DNA from 2 places in the Shewanella scandinavica genome. Region 2 is predicted to be linked to the other one. Evidence: riboswitches for the same ligand, from Rfam matches in the RefSeq annotation. Region 2 holds a riboswitch; the other holds the start of a gene.
The links. A riboswitch is a leader RNA that binds a small molecule or an ion and turns the genes downstream of it on or off. The one in region 2 is predicted to bind cobalamin.
Positions count from the first base shown of each region.

Region 1: another riboswitch for cobalamin. It lies ahead of Q4Q50_RS13210 (TonB-dependent receptor); the one in region 2 lies ahead of Q4Q50_RS08000 (ABC transporter ATP-binding protein).

Region 1 covers NZ_JAUOES010000014.1:10,013-18,098, reverse strand. The annotation lists gene Q4Q50_RS13215 (hypothetical protein) at 1-544, shown strand, start outside; gene Q4Q50_RS13210 (TonB-dependent receptor) at 604-2,565, opposite strand; cobalamin riboswitch at 2,675-2,907, opposite strand; gene Q4Q50_RS13205 (hypothetical protein) at 3,044-3,712, opposite strand; gene Q4Q50_RS13200 (RCC1 domain-containing protein) at 3,928-5,370, opposite strand; gene rihA (pyrimidine-specific ribonucleoside hydrolase RihA) at 5,605-6,561, shown strand; gene rbsK (ribokinase) at 6,581-7,492, shown strand; gene azu (azurin) at 7,819-8,086, shown strand, end outside.
Region 2 covers NZ_JAUOES010000007.1:121,805-129,890, forward strand. The annotation lists gene Q4Q50_RS07995 (FecCD family ABC transporter permease) at 1-1,097, opposite strand, end outside; gene Q4Q50_RS08000 (ABC transporter ATP-binding protein) at 1,066-1,959, opposite strand; cobalamin riboswitch at 2,060-2,226, opposite strand; gene Q4Q50_RS08005 (histidine phosphatase family protein) at 2,431-3,150, opposite strand; gene metH (methionine synthase) at 3,495-7,229, shown strand; gene Q4Q50_RS08015 (LysR family transcriptional regulator) at 7,849-8,086, opposite strand, start outside.

The DNA.
Region 1 (8,086 bases), on a different contig from region 2:
GAATGGAGAACTGCATTATAGAGTTAACATGACGTTTAAGCCGTCATATAACAACAAAATAGAATCATTACTCAATGAAAAACTGGGCCTTAAGTCCACAGTGATTACCCTAACGAGCAACGTTGATGCAGACTGGTATGTCGATGGTGCAAAGGTTGGTACAGGTAAGAAAATTTATCCCGAAGTTACCTTAGGTAAGCATGGTATTGTCGCATCATACAAAACCATGAAAAAATCAACCATTGAAACAGTAGAAACCAATGCTATTTTTAACTATAAATTTGGCAAGATAGAAGACAAACCCGCTACTGACAATGAAGAGATTAAAAGTATAGCGAATAAGTCAGCTGCAGAGGAGACCAAGTCTAAACAGACTAAGCCAAAATTAACTATGTATGCAAACAAAGAAGACAACACATCGAAAGAAGTTAATAATAAAAATGAGATATCTGCCGATAATAATGATAAAAATAGCTATGAATATTATCTTGGTATTAAACCGCTAAATAAAGAAGAACAAGATAAACAATTTAAGAATAGATAATAGCAAAAGCAGCCTTTATATTCATTTAAAGGCTGCAAAATAGCTTATGTAGTCAGATATTAAAAACGATAACCAAGGGTTAAACGAATATCACGGCCTCGACCAGAGTAATAACTATCACCCCAAAGGCCACCGTAATAACCTGCACTGACATAATCTTTATCGAATAGGTTATCGATACGCAGACTGGCAAGCCAAGCATCACGATTGTAGTTCAAGGCTAAATTACCAAGCACGTAACTAGATAACTTATCGCCTTCGTTACCGTTATTGCCTTCAATAAAACGATCACCCGTGTAGATAGCTTCGGCAAACACCTGGAAATGCTCAGCAAAATCCATGCTGACATAACCGCGCCCTGTGTGTTTTGCCACCCAAGACAGCTCTTTGCCATCATTGATACCGTCAGTAAATTCAGCATCGATATAGTTATACTCTAGCCCGAGCTGCAGCGCTTTAGTCACCTGCCAATCCCAATCGGCACTCGCGCCATAACGACGAGAAGCGTCGGCATTAACGTTAGCGCCTTGAAAATCTCCATTTGGAGGTGTCTCAGCGCTAGGATCAAACACGATTTCATCTTCCAAATCGAGACGATATAGGCTTACTCGTAGAGTTTGGCTCGCAAGAGTCCAATCCCAACCCGCTTCGTAGGAGCGGCCCGTCTGCGGCTTTAAGCCAAACACATCTTTAGGGGTATAAGCTTGCTCATCCACTTTCGCAAAACGGAAGTTTTCATCTCCACGTAGATAGAATCTGTGCTCCATACTAGGACGGTAGTTTAGGCCAAACTCAAATGCTGTCGCATCTTCATCTAAATCGATACCACTAGGATAAACTTTGCGATCGACTAACTCGTCGGTCACCCGCGCATATCGCCCACCCACAACATAACTTAGGGTATGGCTTAATGGCACAGTGGCTTGTAAGTAAGCACTTTGTGTTTGCTGCACATTACTGCGCGCCATAGTGTCAAAATCAGCCTTACCACGGCTGATGTCTAAACCTGTGACTAGGTTTAGCTCACCTTGACGGGTACTGTAGTTCGCTAACGCTTTAGGACTAAACATCAACAGTGAGCGCGTGTTATGGCTGTTCGCCCCCCAATTAAAAGAAGACACTAAGGTATCGCTATAATCTAAATCCGCTGCCAGCGCCCAGTTTTGATTGAGCTGATGCTGGTAACCCGTGCGCGCCGCAGTGGTCATCTCATGGACATATTCGCTGCTCTTGAAAGATTGGCGTGGGTCTTTATTGAACTGTTCTTCTGTCAATGAGCCCGGATTTTCACGATCGTTGTCGTAGTAGCTAGTTTCAACAAAGAAGGAGTCTGTGGCCGTTTTATATTGAATGCGACCTAAAATCGACCCTGTTTCATTGGCATTATGCTTGCGGTAGTTGTCACCTTGGTTATAGCTACCAGTGAAAAAGTAACGCCAATCCTTGTTGATCGCGCCAGACACATCACCACGACCTTCATAGGTATCAAAGCTGCCGCCGGATAACTGTACGCTACCGCCGGTATTTTCAGGGGATTTAGTGACAATATTGATCACGCCGCCTACCGCTTGGTCACCATAAAGCACACCCGCACTACCCGATAAAATTTCGATGCGCTCGACTTGGTTAAGCGGAATGGCATTAAGACTAGGGGCTGCGATATCGATATTATTGAGGCGACGACCATCAAGTAAAATCAGCGTGTTATTCGCAGCAGTGCTGGCACTAAAGCCACGCATCGCAAAACTAGTACCGATGTTATTATCTGAAATTTGAATACCACTTTGACCGCGTAAAACTTCAGTCACACTAGTGGCACCGCTCATTTCAATCGCCGCAGCGTCAATCACATTCACATTCGCGGCAATATTTAACGGGGTATTGTCAGAGCGGCCGATCACGACAAGATGCTCGTCGACTTTCGCTGTGCTGCTAGCGTCAGCCGCCATAGCGGGCGCGATAACGGAAAAACTGCAAAGGCTACCGATCAGCAGCGCGATTTTGGTTGGATTTGTTCCCATTTTACCTTTAACTCCTGCAAGGAAAACGGGGCATTAGCGCCACGATACTGTTCATTCAGTAAAAGATACTGACAGTGACTATCGCATTTTGAGATCTGCCCACCGAAATCTCAAAAACACCTTTAGGGCCGGTCTCCGGACTTAGGCTATGTTAATCCGTAAAAATAGAATTAACGCGAGACTGACCTTTAACATTCTGACTATCGGGTTCTGTCTTGAACACACCAATCAAACGCGGTCTTCTCTCACCTTTTACCGTTGCGGGGGCAGTGCCAGAATTTCACTGGCTTCCCGATTATCTCGCGGCTTTCGCACGCAAGCACCTCAGAAGGTTGACTAAAAATTTGATTCATAGGGTACAGCCATCAATAAAACAGCGATACTCCCTTAAGGCTCAGCACATTATAGAGCCTGAGCGCGCGCATTATAGACGTCTATACGGATGAAAGTCCATCAAACTCAAGCGAACGTCTACAGCCTACTTCAAGGAGAATGGGACTAAAGTGGAGATAAAATCTTGGCTATTATCTGCCTGCAGTGGTGGTTTATCGGCAGAAAAAACGGCACCTCGCATCGACTTATGCAACAGATACAAATCTTTATTGCCACTGACAACCGTATAATAGCCAATTTCCCCTTGAGGAGTTGAAGCATAGGCTTTGGGATTCAGTGGCGTCACACCGTGTAAATTGGGCATGGCTGTACAGCCTAGAATCGCATGAAATCCAGCGTGCCCATCGACTTCAGTGTCACCTAACTTCTGGTACACCACCTCGCCATCACAGGTCGATTTATAGGTCTGGGCCATCGCATCTAAAAAACGCTCAGGGCTAATACTCTCGGCCATATCCTTAAAACCCTGCACGCAAAATAGGGCACTCCACTGGGCTAATGCTTCCTGCTCAGGCACATATTCTGCCATAAACATGCCTGCTTGCTCCTCATGATAAGCCTGTTTCCAGCCCGCAGGCAGATTGAACCCTAATTGCTGACCAAATACGGGCAATACATGGGTATGAGCAACGCCGCTTTCGCTCCGGGGCATATCTAATGTGGCTTGAACAGGCTCTGAGCCAATTAAGCTGCAGAGTAACAACACTCTGGCACCTTGAAATAATCCAATAGGTGAACACAATGCTAATTTCATACTTATCATCCTTGTATCGCACTTATAACTAATACTAATTAATACGACATCATGAAATTGAACAGAAAACACCCAGCATTCTAGCGAAGAACCCAGATTGAAAACAGTCAAAAGCTTAGATTAACTGCCACTTTGAAAGAAATAATCACTGTCACGGCTTGAATAACAGAGAAATACTCCGTTTATCTGCGCCGTGATGGTAAAAAAGGTTAGTGCTATTCGCTAAACAACCACATTTTTACTTCAGGTTTAGGCCTTTCCTGACTCAGAATCGCCTGCCGTTGCTCTGGCGTTTCGCATTGGATAACAGGGGTAAAATCCAGCGGCTTAATCACCAACGAATCGGCAGGCGGTAGCGGAGATTTGGCGAACATCTCGTTATTCATCGACCAAGAGACCCATTCCCCCTTTTCACTGATCCCGACATAACCCTCACCCGCCCTCGCTAACCAAGTTAATCGCGGGATGCGTTCTATGAGCTTCTCGACATTTTCTAGGTTAGCCCTATAGCCTACTGGCACGACTTTGCCGTCAGGACGGGTGAATACAAATGATGCTGAACCTATGGTGATCTTGCTTCCCTCCTGCCAATACCGATTGAGAATGTCTTGGGCATAGTGAAAACCATATAGATAGGCGTAGTCACTATCATCGACAAGGATTTGCGGTACGGCATTGTCACGCAGCAACAAAAATCCCGTGCCAACACTGACAATACTGTTCACGCCTTTAATATCCGTTTGTTTGAGCCAATCGATACCACAGTTCGTTTCATTGCCCCAAAAGTGCGCCTCACCCGTTGGACTTAAGATTGCAAAAGCACAGCTATTTGACGTAATACTCGCGACATCCAGTAGCGCACTGCGAATAGAATAAACATCACTACTCTGCCCCCAAGTTACGACGCTGCCATCCTTTTTTAGAGCTGCATAAGTTCCTTGGGTATATTCAACACTCACAACATCCATTAACTGTGGCAGCAGCTTTTTCATATTGGTTGACCGTTCAACTTGCCCCCAAATCACAGTGCTTCCGTCTTTTTTAAGAGCAGTAAAACTTCGTCCTTCAGCAAAAATATCCACGACATCAAACAGTTTATCCTGCACATGTTGGCTATTGCCGCCTTCGGGCCCATAACCCCAAGTGTGCACTTTTCCACTAGCATCGAGTGCGGCTACCGCCTCACGGTTAGCATAGAGTTTAGTGATGTTTGTCATACGGCTTTGAAGGGCTTTGTCGAGGCTCAGTTTCCCTGCACGTCCCCAGTACACCACAGTGCCATCTTCACGCAGGGCGGCAAAACCTTCCTTTACAGGCACGACTTGTTTAACGTGTTTAAGCTCCGCAGCAACTTCGCGGCTATCGCCGCCGCTAAAACTATTTCCCCAAGTGATCACATCGCCATTTGGGGTGATGGCAGCCACTGCCATATCATTTGCTACAACGGTATTTACCGCGGGTAAATCACAGGGAATATGACGATACTGCGGACTCGGTTTTTCCTTAAATTGGATGAGTTTACCGTTATCAAACTGCAGCAATGACTCGTTATTACTTTCCACTATGGCCATAGGTTGAGGCTCGCTACAGCCAGAGATCTGCATGGCAACCATGCCCGCGAGTAAAGCCTTAGGCCAAGTGATTCGATGAGTGAGCATTACTTATTTCCTTGTATTTGCTTGGAGATGTCATTCAATGTTGTGCAGCAGACAGAGCGAAGATGAAATAACCTAACATCGCCTAATGTCAAAAATGGGCAGAATTCTAGCAGCTTGTTGATAAAAAGACGAAAATGCTCACAGTTTACTCTGCAAGTGCCCTCCACAGGCTAGCGCCTAACTTATGGCATGCTATTCTAAGCATCCAGTACCGCTGTTTAAAGGAGTAACAGTATGACTCGTCACATCATTCTTGATTGCGATCCCGGCCATGACGATGCTATCGCGCTGATCTTAGCCTTAGCTCACCCAGACCTCGTTCCCCTTGCCGTCACGACTAGCGCTGGCAATCAAACCCCAGATAAAACCCTCAACAACGCCCTGCGGATCTTAACCCTGTTAAACCGAGGTGATATCCCAGTCGCAGGCGGTGCCACTAAACCGCTAACACGTGAACTGATTATCGCCGACAATGTTCACGGCGAGACTGGCCTCGATGGCCCAGCATTACCCGAACCGAGCTTCAGTCCACAAGCCATAACAGCCGTTGAACTGATGGCGCAGCAAATCCGCCAAAGCACTCAGCCAGTGACTTTAGTGCCTACTGGGCCGCTGACTAACATCGCCCTTTTACTGGCGAGTCACAGCGAGCTACACCCTAAAATCGAGCGTATTGTGCTAATGGGCGGCGCAGCCGGTGTCGGCAATTGGACGCCTGCCGCCGAGTTTAATATTTTTGTCGATCCCGAAGCCGCCGATATTGTCTTTAAGTCAGGCATTCCCATCACTATGTGCGGGCTCGATGTGACCCATCAAGCGCAAATCATGGATGCAGACATAGAACGGATTCGCGCCATCCCAAATCCAATTGCTCAGTGCGTCGCCGAGTTATTGGATTTCTTTATGATTTACCACAGAGATCCTAAATGGGGCTTTATTGGTGCACCTCTGCACGACCCCTGCACTATCGCTTGGTTGCTCAAACCTGAACTGTTTGAAGCACAAGATTGTTGGGTCGGGATTGAAACCCAAAGCGAGCTGACCTTAGGCATGACAGTGGTTGATCGCTATCAACTCACTGGCAAACCCGCCAATGCGACTGTGCTGTTTGGGCTCGACAGACTCGGTTTTGTCGATTTACTGGTAGACAGTTTACGTGTCTATGATCCAACTTATCTCAATCGCAGATGAAAATAACAGTGAGTTTTCTATGAGCCAGATACTCGTTATCGGCAGTGCGAATGCCGACCATGTGATGAAATTTGAGTACCTGCCCGCAGCAGGGCAAACCTTGATGAGCCGAGACTATCGACTCGAACAGGGAGGTAAAGGAGCCAACCAAGCGGTCGCCTGCGCGCGTTTAGCTAAATCAGGCACCCGCACTGACTTTATCTGCCACCTCGGCCAAGACAGTATCGGCGATGATATGCGTCAAAGCTGGATCAAAGATGGCATCAGTACAGAAGGTATTAGCCAGATAGCGGAGCAGAGTACAGGCACAGCGATGATTTTTATCGGTGACAACGGTGAAAACACCATAGGTGTTGCTGCGGGAGCCAACGCCACTCTTTCACCCGATGACTTAGAAAATCACTATGCTCTGTTTTCCCGTGCTCAATTCCTTTTAATTCAACTAGAAACGCCTGCTGCCACAGTGGCAAAGGCATTACAAATGGCAAAAACCTTTGGCGTGACTACGGTATTAAATCCCGCCCCAGCGACCGCCCTTGGCCACGATGTACTCAAATGGGTTGATGTGATTACGCCTAATGAGACTGAAGCAGAAGCTTTAACTGGCGTTGAAATTAACCATCTCGATGATGCTCAAATGGCTGCGCAGCTTCTGCACCAGCAAGGTGTAGGAATTGTAGTGATTACTTTAGGCAGTCGCGGCGCATATATCAGCAGCCCAGGTTTTACCGGGCTAGTGCCCGCACTTGAAGTGCAAGCCATAGACACAGTCGCTGCAGGGGATACCTTCAACGGCGCCTTAGTCGTCGGCTTGAGTGAAGGCATGTCAATTGCTGCCGCCGTGGGATTTGCCAATGCGGCCAGTGCCATTACAGTGACTCGCCAAGGCGCACAACGTGCTATTCCCTATCGACAGGAGCTTTCGTACTAAAAAAGCAAGCGACTTTGAGTTAGACGCCCTGAGTCCGCCTATCTAAATTATCACTTATAAATCATAGCTATAAATCAAATTCATTAATGATAATCCGCGAGTATTTAGTTGGTTCCAGCTCAGTACTCGCTCGTCTATGTTTACCGCTAGCGATTTTGCCGTTACAGAATTTTGCAGTCACAGAGAATGCAGTACTCAAACGAAAGTTGCATATACATAATTTACACGCTGATTTCATTCCCATTTAATGAAGATTGCTTATTCTGGTAGGCGCATGTCCGAGTCAAAAGGACTCGGCTACCCTTGTTCAACTAAGGAAGTACCAGATGAAAGCAAAAAGCACAGCTTTACGTAACGTGACCAGCACTAGCCTAATCGGCCTAGGATTATTATTCGCTAGCCAAGCGAGTGCCAACGAATGTGAACTGAAAATTGCCGCCACTGATGCAATGCAATTTGACACTAAAGAGCTGTCAGTACCTGCAAGCTGTAAAGAAGTGACCTTAACCTTAACCCACACAGGCACTTTGCCAAAAGCAGCTATGGGCCATAACTGGGTACTAACTAAGGCAGCCGATATGTCAGCCGTCGCAA
Region 2 (8,086 bases):
GTGATAATGCCCACGGGCAACTCTTGATTGCCCAACAAACAGCGCGCCAGCACATCAATCCAAACCATAAATAATCCGCCCACCAGCGCCGTTAAAATAATCGGCTGACGACCTGGAAACAGCATGCGCACTGTGTGGGGGATCATCAAACCGACAAACCCAATCCCGCCGCAGGTAGCGACCAAAATCGCGGTAATCAAGGAGCAGAGCAGCAACATATTGAGTCGCAACTTAGGCACATTCACCCCTAAGGTATGCGCCGTTTCATCCCCCGCTTGCAACGCCATGATCTGCCGTTTCATGCCTAAAATAATGAACAAACTCGCGCCAATCACCAGTGTCGGCAGCACTAATAAGGACCAACTGGCCTTAGCGAAACTGCCTAAACTCCAAAACAACACAGAAGCCGTCGCCTGCGGACTAGCGAAATACAGCAGCAGACTCGTTAGCGCGCCGAACATAAAGGAGGTCGCCACGCCAGAGAGCAACATGCGCTCCACTTGGCTATTGAGCCCAAGGCCAGACAAGGCCAGCACTATCAGTACCGACAAACTGGCACCAATAAAAGCGCCGAAGGGCAAGCTAAACCACAGTAGCCCTGACAAGGCGCCCGAACCACTAAAAATCCCCGAGTTCGCCGCCATACCCGCATTCTCAAAAAATCCAGAGCCCGTGAATAACGTCAACATCACCACAGCGCCAAAGGACGCGCCTGAGCTAATGCCAAACAGATAAGGGTCGGCCAATGGATTGCGGGTCACGGTTTGCAGCACGCTGCCCGCCAAAGACAAGCCCGCACCCGCCACAAAGGCCAGTAAAATACGCGGCAGTCTGAGCTCCATCACGATGCGCTCCGTCATGCCATTGGCTTGAGTGAGGTTGGCCATTTTATTGATAAACACTTGGATAACATCCATAAAACTGATGTTCGCCGCGCCAAAACTCGTGGCGGCAATGGGGGTTATCAAAGTGATTATGCCTAATGCGACCAGCATCAGTTGTTGTCTCGTCAAAGGTGTCACGATACGCCCCAAATGTAAGATGAAATGCTGTTTACTCCCTGAATCATCCGCCCTCGCCTCGCTCAGCCAAAGCATTAGCCATGTTGTGCGTCGAATCATGGTAGCCATAAAAGTAGCTGATTAAGGGCTTTTTATGTTGTGGATGGGTCGACACCTGAGCGCACACGCCGAACACATCACCAATTCGCGCCTCGGTTAATACCTCAGTTGGCGTGCCCATAGCGCTGACTTCACCGTTATGGATCAACAATAAACTGTCGCACAGGGCGCTGGCTAAATTGAGATCGTGAATAGAGGCAATCACGCTGATGCCAAGGCTACGCACTAATTCGAGGATTTGAATTTGATAACGCACATCGAGGTGGTTGGTTGGCTCATCGAGGATCAGCAGTTGTGGCTGCTGCACTATGGCGCGGGCGATCAAGGCACGCTGCTTTTCACCGCCGGATAAGTGCTCGTACTGTTGATGCATCTTATGACTCAGGCCGACTTTCTCTAATGCCTTTGCAATGCGCTCGCCATCACAGCTCGAATTGGTATCGAACATGCCCTTATGCGGCGTTAAGCCCATGCTGACCAATTGCTCTGTGGTTAAATCAAAATAGTGCGGCGTGTCTTGCTGCACTACAGCGACGCGGCAAGCAAACGCCTTGGGCGACAAGCGCTCAATATCTTGATCAAACAAGGTAATTTTGCCCTGAGTCGGGCGAACAAAGCGATACAAACAGCGTAGCAAGCTAGACTTACCCGCACCGTTAGGCCCAATCAAACCCAACATCTGCCCCGTTGGCAGCGCAAAGTTAATATTGGAAAGAATGGTTTTGCCATCGATACACCAGCTTAACTGGCTGACATCGAGCGCGACCGTCTGGCTCGCTGATGGGCGAGTGTCGCTGTCATTCAAAGCATGGCTCGTTTGGATGGCAGAGAGTTTCACCAACGCGGTGCTCCTAGCGAGTCCAAACCTGAATTAAAAAAGGTTGTGCACATTGTCATCGGCTCCCTCGAGTCACCCGCTCGAGAACTAAGGCTGCACGCAGCGATAACAGAAATAGGCAGGTCTCCTGACTCGTCACTTTTCTATTGAAAACAATATAAAAAGTCACTCACAGTTGCGGGCACAGTTCGGGCTGACTGACGAGCAGTCAGCCCCGATTCCCTATTATGTTGAGATTGATTTCAAGCCTTTGCAGCGTGCCTCGGCAATAGTTGCCACAGAACACCCTCGCACGACTCAAAACTCCCAACACCTATTTCTGTGACGTCATCCGGTACACTGCCACCAGCCTTGCAAGGCCGCGTGCGTCAGGGGACGTCAGGAAAAAGCATTATCCTATATTTACCTTAATAGGCAATCGACAATCACGCTGGTAAGACAAGAAAAATCTTCACCTTAGGGCAACGCGGATCACTCGCAGCGCCCGCTCGGCCAATCTAAACGCCAGTAACAAACGCCGTGTTCATCTTGCAGCACATTAATGCTCACCACGGCCGCCACGGGTAAATCGAGTTGACTGTAAAAGCCCACCGCCCGTTCAACCCCAAGGGCGCGCGCCATTAAGTGACGGATCACTCCGCCGTGGGTCACGACCCATACTTTGGCAGCCAGTTCGCTCGTACCCACACTAGCGCCCACTGCCTGCTCGGCGTTATCTGAGTCGAGAATCAACCGTTCAAACTCGGCGGCGAGTATCTGGTCAATCGTCCCATTCACCCGCGACTCGAAACTGGCCATAGTTTCCCCATTGGGCGGCGGTGTTTGCCAAGGGTTTTGCCAATAGGCCGCTAAATGTTCGCCCGCTTGTTGATACAGTTCATCGAGCCGACGACCGTCCCAATCGCCAAAATCAATTTCCTGTAAACCCGATAAAAGCTGCGCCTGCAATGGCCTTGACTCAGATACCAGCGCCGCCGTCGAATGCAGCTCGGCGGCAAAGGCTTGGGCAAATTCGGCGCAGCGGCGTGAGGTCGAGCTATAAATCGCGCTACACACGCTGGCCTGTGACTCAACCGCTGCCGACATTTGCTGCCAGCCCTTTTCGCTTAGAGGCACATCCACACGGCCGCGTAAAATGGCGCCGCCTTCGCACTCACCGTGGCGTAACAATAACAATCGAACTTGTTTCATCGTATTCCTATGTCTATCACTCATGGCAAATTTTGTTGAAGCCCCACATTAGACCCGTCGTCCTATATACTCAATTACGCCCTAGCCCTACAACTAGTCCTACAAAAAGAGCCGTTAAACTGGGTGAAAAGTGGTGATAGGACTCAATTGTCGTCAGTCAATTTTGACCTTGCCCTGACAATCATAAGTCGCGTATTATGGACGTCTATACGTTTAAATGTCCAAAAACATTTTATAAAAAACAAGTATCCAAAAACAAATGTCGATAGACCAGAATAAAATGCACTTTGCATAACAAGGGTCGATGCTTGGACTTAACTTAGCTGTATTTAAGGTAATTATTTATGACGATACCCTCAACTAAAGCCGGCCAGATATTAGCAGACATTCGCAAACAGCTTGCAGAGCGCATTCTGATCTTAGACGGTGCCATGGGCACTATGATCCAAGGCTACAAGCTGGAAGAAGAGGACTATCGCGGCGAACGCTTTAAAGATTGGCACACTGACGTCAAAGGCAACAACGATTTATTGGTGTTGTCGCAACCCCACATCATCAAACAAATTCACACCGACTACTTAAACGCCGGTGCAGACATCATTGAAACCAACACCTTTAATGCTACGACTATTGCCATGGCTGACTACGACATGCAGTCGCTGTCCGCCGAAATTAACTTAGTCGGCGCGCGCCTCGCCCGTGAAGCCTGTGATGAAGTGTTTGCGGCCACAGGCATTCCACGCTACGTCGCCGGGGTGTTAGGCCCCACTAACCGTACGTGTTCGATTAGCCCTGATGTGAACGACCCAGGCTATCGTAACGTCAGCTTCGATGAGTTAGTCAGCGCTTACCGAGAATCCACTAAGGCACTGATTGAAGGCGGCGCGGATATCATTATGGTCGAGACCATATTCGATACCTTAAACGCCAAGGCCGCGCTGTTTGCGATTGAATCCGTATTCGATGACTTATTTGGTCAGCATTCGAGTGACCGCTTACCTATCATGATTTCGGGCACCATTACCGATGCCTCTGGCCGCACACTGACTGGCCAAACGACCGAAGCTTTTTACAATTCCCTGCGCCATATCAAGCCCTTATCTATCGGTCTTAACTGTGCACTTGGGCCAAAAGAATTACGCCCCTATGTGGAAGAATTATCCCGCATCAGTGAGTGTTATGTGTCGGCGCATCCGAATGCGGGACTGCCGAACGAGTTTGGCGGTTACGATGAAACCCCAGAAGACATGGCGAATGTGATCGAAGATTGGGCGCGCGAAGGCATGCTCAATATTATCGGGGGTTGTTGTGGTAGTACGCCTGAACATATCCGCGTGATCCGCGAAGCAGTGAGCCGTCACGATCCACGTATTTTGCCGGACATTCCAGTCGCTTGCCGCTTGGCAGGTTTGGAACCACTGACTATCGATGCCCAATCCCTGTTCGTTAACGTGGGAGAGCGCACCAACGTCACAGGCTCGGCTAAGTTTTTAAAATTGATCAAAGAAGGCAAGTTTGAGCAAGCGCTCGATGTCGCCCGCGAGCAGGTTGAAAGCGGCGCGCAAATCATCGACATCAACATGGACGAAGGCATGCTCGATGGCGCCGAGATCATGCACAAGTTTTTAAACTTAATTGCCTCTGAGCCCGACATCAGCCGCGTACCTATTATGATCGACTCCTCTAAATGGGAAGTGATCGAAGCTGGCCTCAAATGTATTCAAGGCAAGGGCATAGTTAACTCTATTTCCCTCAAAGAAGGCGAAGCCAAGTTTATCGAGCAAGCCACCTTAGTGAAACGCTACGGCGCGGCGGCCATTATCATGGCATTCGACGAGCAAGGTCAGGCCGACACTAAGGCGCGTAAAATCGAAATCTGTACCCGCGCTTATCGGGTGCTGGTTGATAAGGTCGGCTTTCCGCCAGAAGACATCATCTTCGACCCGAACATTTTTGCCATCGCCACCGGTATCGATGAACACGACAACTATGCCGTCGATTTTATTGATGCCATTAAAGCAATTAAAGCCACCCTGCCCCACGCAATGATTTCGGGCGGCGTATCGAACGTGTCGTTCTCATTCCGCGGTAACAACCCAGTGCGCGAAGCGATTCACGCCGTTTTCCTGTACCACGCCATCAAAGTCGGCATGGATATGGGCATTGTCAACGCGGGTCAGTTAGCCATTTACGACGATATCGATCCTGAGCTTAAAGTGCGGGTCGAAAACGTGGTGCTTAACTTGCCCTGCCCAGTGGAAGGCTCAAGTAATACCGAGCAGTTACTTGAAATCGCAGAGAAATTCCGCGGTGATGGCGCGCAGGTGGGCAAGAAAGAAGATTTAGAATGGCGCAGCTGGCCGGTGAGCCAACGCTTATCCCATGCGCTCGTCAAAGGCATTACCGAATTTATTGATGAAGATACCGAAGCCGCTCGCCAAGAAGCGAAACGTCCGCTGGATGTGATTGAAGGCGCCTTGATGGACGGCATGAACGTGGTCGGCGACTTGTTCGGCTCGGGCAAGATGTTCCTGCCGCAGGTGGTGAAATCGGCGCGGGTGATGAAAAAAGCCGTGGCTTACTTAAACCCCTATATCGAGCTGGAAAAGGTCGAAGGCCAATCTAACGGCAAGATCTTGATGGTGACGGTAAAAGGCGACGTGCATGATATCGGCAAAAATATCGTCGGCGTGGTGCTCGCCTGTAACGGTTTTGAGGTATTCGATTTAGGTGTGATGGTGTCGGTGGAGCGAATTCTCGACGCCGTGAAAGAACACAATATCGATATCATCGGCATGTCGGGCCTCATCACGCCGAGTCTGGACGAAATGGTGCATAACGTGAAAACCTTCCACCGTGAAGGCTTAACCATTCCGGCGATTATCGGCGGTGCCACTTGCTCGAAAATCCACACAGCGGTGAAGATTGCGCCCCATTATCCCCATGGCGCTATTTATATTGCCGATGCGTCCCGCGCCGTGCCTATGGTGAGTAAGCTCATCAACAACGAGACTCGCCAAGCGACTATAGACGAAACCTATGCCGAATACGACGACATGCGCACTAAGCGTTTATCCCAAGCCAAGCGCAAAGAGATAGTGTCACTCGAAGCGGCGCGTGAAAACCGCTGCCAACACGATTGGGCCAACTACACTCCGTTCACGCCAAACGTGCTCGGTCGCCAAGTGTTTGATAATTATCCGTTAGAAGACCTAGTCGAGCGTATCGACTGGACACCGTTTTTCCGCTCGTGGGAACTGCACGGCCATTACCCTGAAATCCTCACCGATAAAGTGGTCGGTGAAGAAGCGCAAAAGCTGTTCGCCGATGGTCAGGCCATGCTCAAGCAAATCATCGAAGAAAAGTGGCTCACGGCGAAAGCGGTTATTGGCTTATTCCCTGCCAATACCGTCAATTACGACGACATTGAGCTGTATACCGATGAGTCGCGCACCACAGTTGAAATGACCACACATCACCTGCGGATGCAGCTTGAGCGTGTCGGCAACGACAACTTCTGCCTATCCGATTTTGTTGCACCAAAAGACTCAGGCGTCGCCGATTACATGGGCGGCTTTGCGGTGACCACAGGCCACGGCATAGACGAACATGTGGCGCGTTTTGAAGCCAACCACGACGACTACAACGCCATCATGCTCAAATGCTTAGCCGACCGTTTGGCCGAAGCCTTTGCCGAGCGGATGCACGAACGGGTACGTAAAGAATTTTGGGGTTATGCGGCCGACGAGCAGTTAAGTAACGAAGCCTTAATACGCGAGAAATACAAAGGCATACGCCCAGCACCGGGTTACCCAGCTTGCCCTGATCACACAGAAAAAGGCTTGTTATGGGACTTGCTCAAGCCCGATGAAACTATCGACTTGAATATCACCGAAAGCTACGCCATGTTCCCCACAGCGGCAGTATCCGGCTGGTATTTCGCCCACCCGAAATCGCGCTACTTTGGCGTGAGTAATATAGGCCGCGATCAAGTGGAAGATTACGCGAAGCGCAAAGGGATGAGCATTGCCGAAACGGAGAAGTGGCTGGCGCCAGTGTTGGATTATGATCCCGAGTGATTGGGATCTGCAATCACCCGCAGGGCTTAAACTTTCAAACTTCGTTTGAATTAAGCGTTAAAGTCGTGGGGCTTCACCCCACACCCGACCAAGGAGGACTGCTCGTCCTATCCTCCTTGGATTCTCCAAGACGCCCCTAGCGAAGTTACATGCATTGATTAGTGGCTTCGTGCTTATTCGAAAATCGCTAACGCTTCCGATGGGGCGTCCCTTCCCCCCGAAAGCTACGCAGACGTCCTGTCTGCGTCACGCTATTTTCTTCAACGCCCTTCAGCAACTTCGCAGGGGATCGGTGAACTTCTGTGGCATTAGAGTTAACTTTTCGCATTGAAAGAGTTATGCATGTCCTATCTTTTCTCTTTTATGAATTGCTTCATTAAAAAAATCAATCACATAAAAGACTTGTTTCGTGCTTATTCGAAAATCACTAACGCTTCCGATGGCTCCACTTTACATCCCTGTAAAGCCCTCCAGTTCGGTTGTCCCTGCCTCTCGCTCATAAGCACTAAGATCACCGATTTCCATTCGCCCCGTCCCCGAAAGCTACGCAGCAACTTCGCAGGGGATCGGTGAACGTCTGTGGCATTAGAGCTAACTTTTCGCAGTGAAAAAATTAAGCCTATTCAACCTCTAACAGATAAGTGTTATGCCTCATAACTGATGAGCGATTGGTGTCACTTTCTATGGCAGCGAGTGCTTGACTGAGGTGTTCACTTAAATATTGCCACACTTCGTTGACGGCGCGGCTTCGCGCATCTTTTCCTAAACACACTAAATGAATCGGCGCAGGATCTGTGTGTTGCCACTTGGCTAACACTGGTACTAGCTGGCTGGCTCTCAGTTCTGGCTGAATTAAC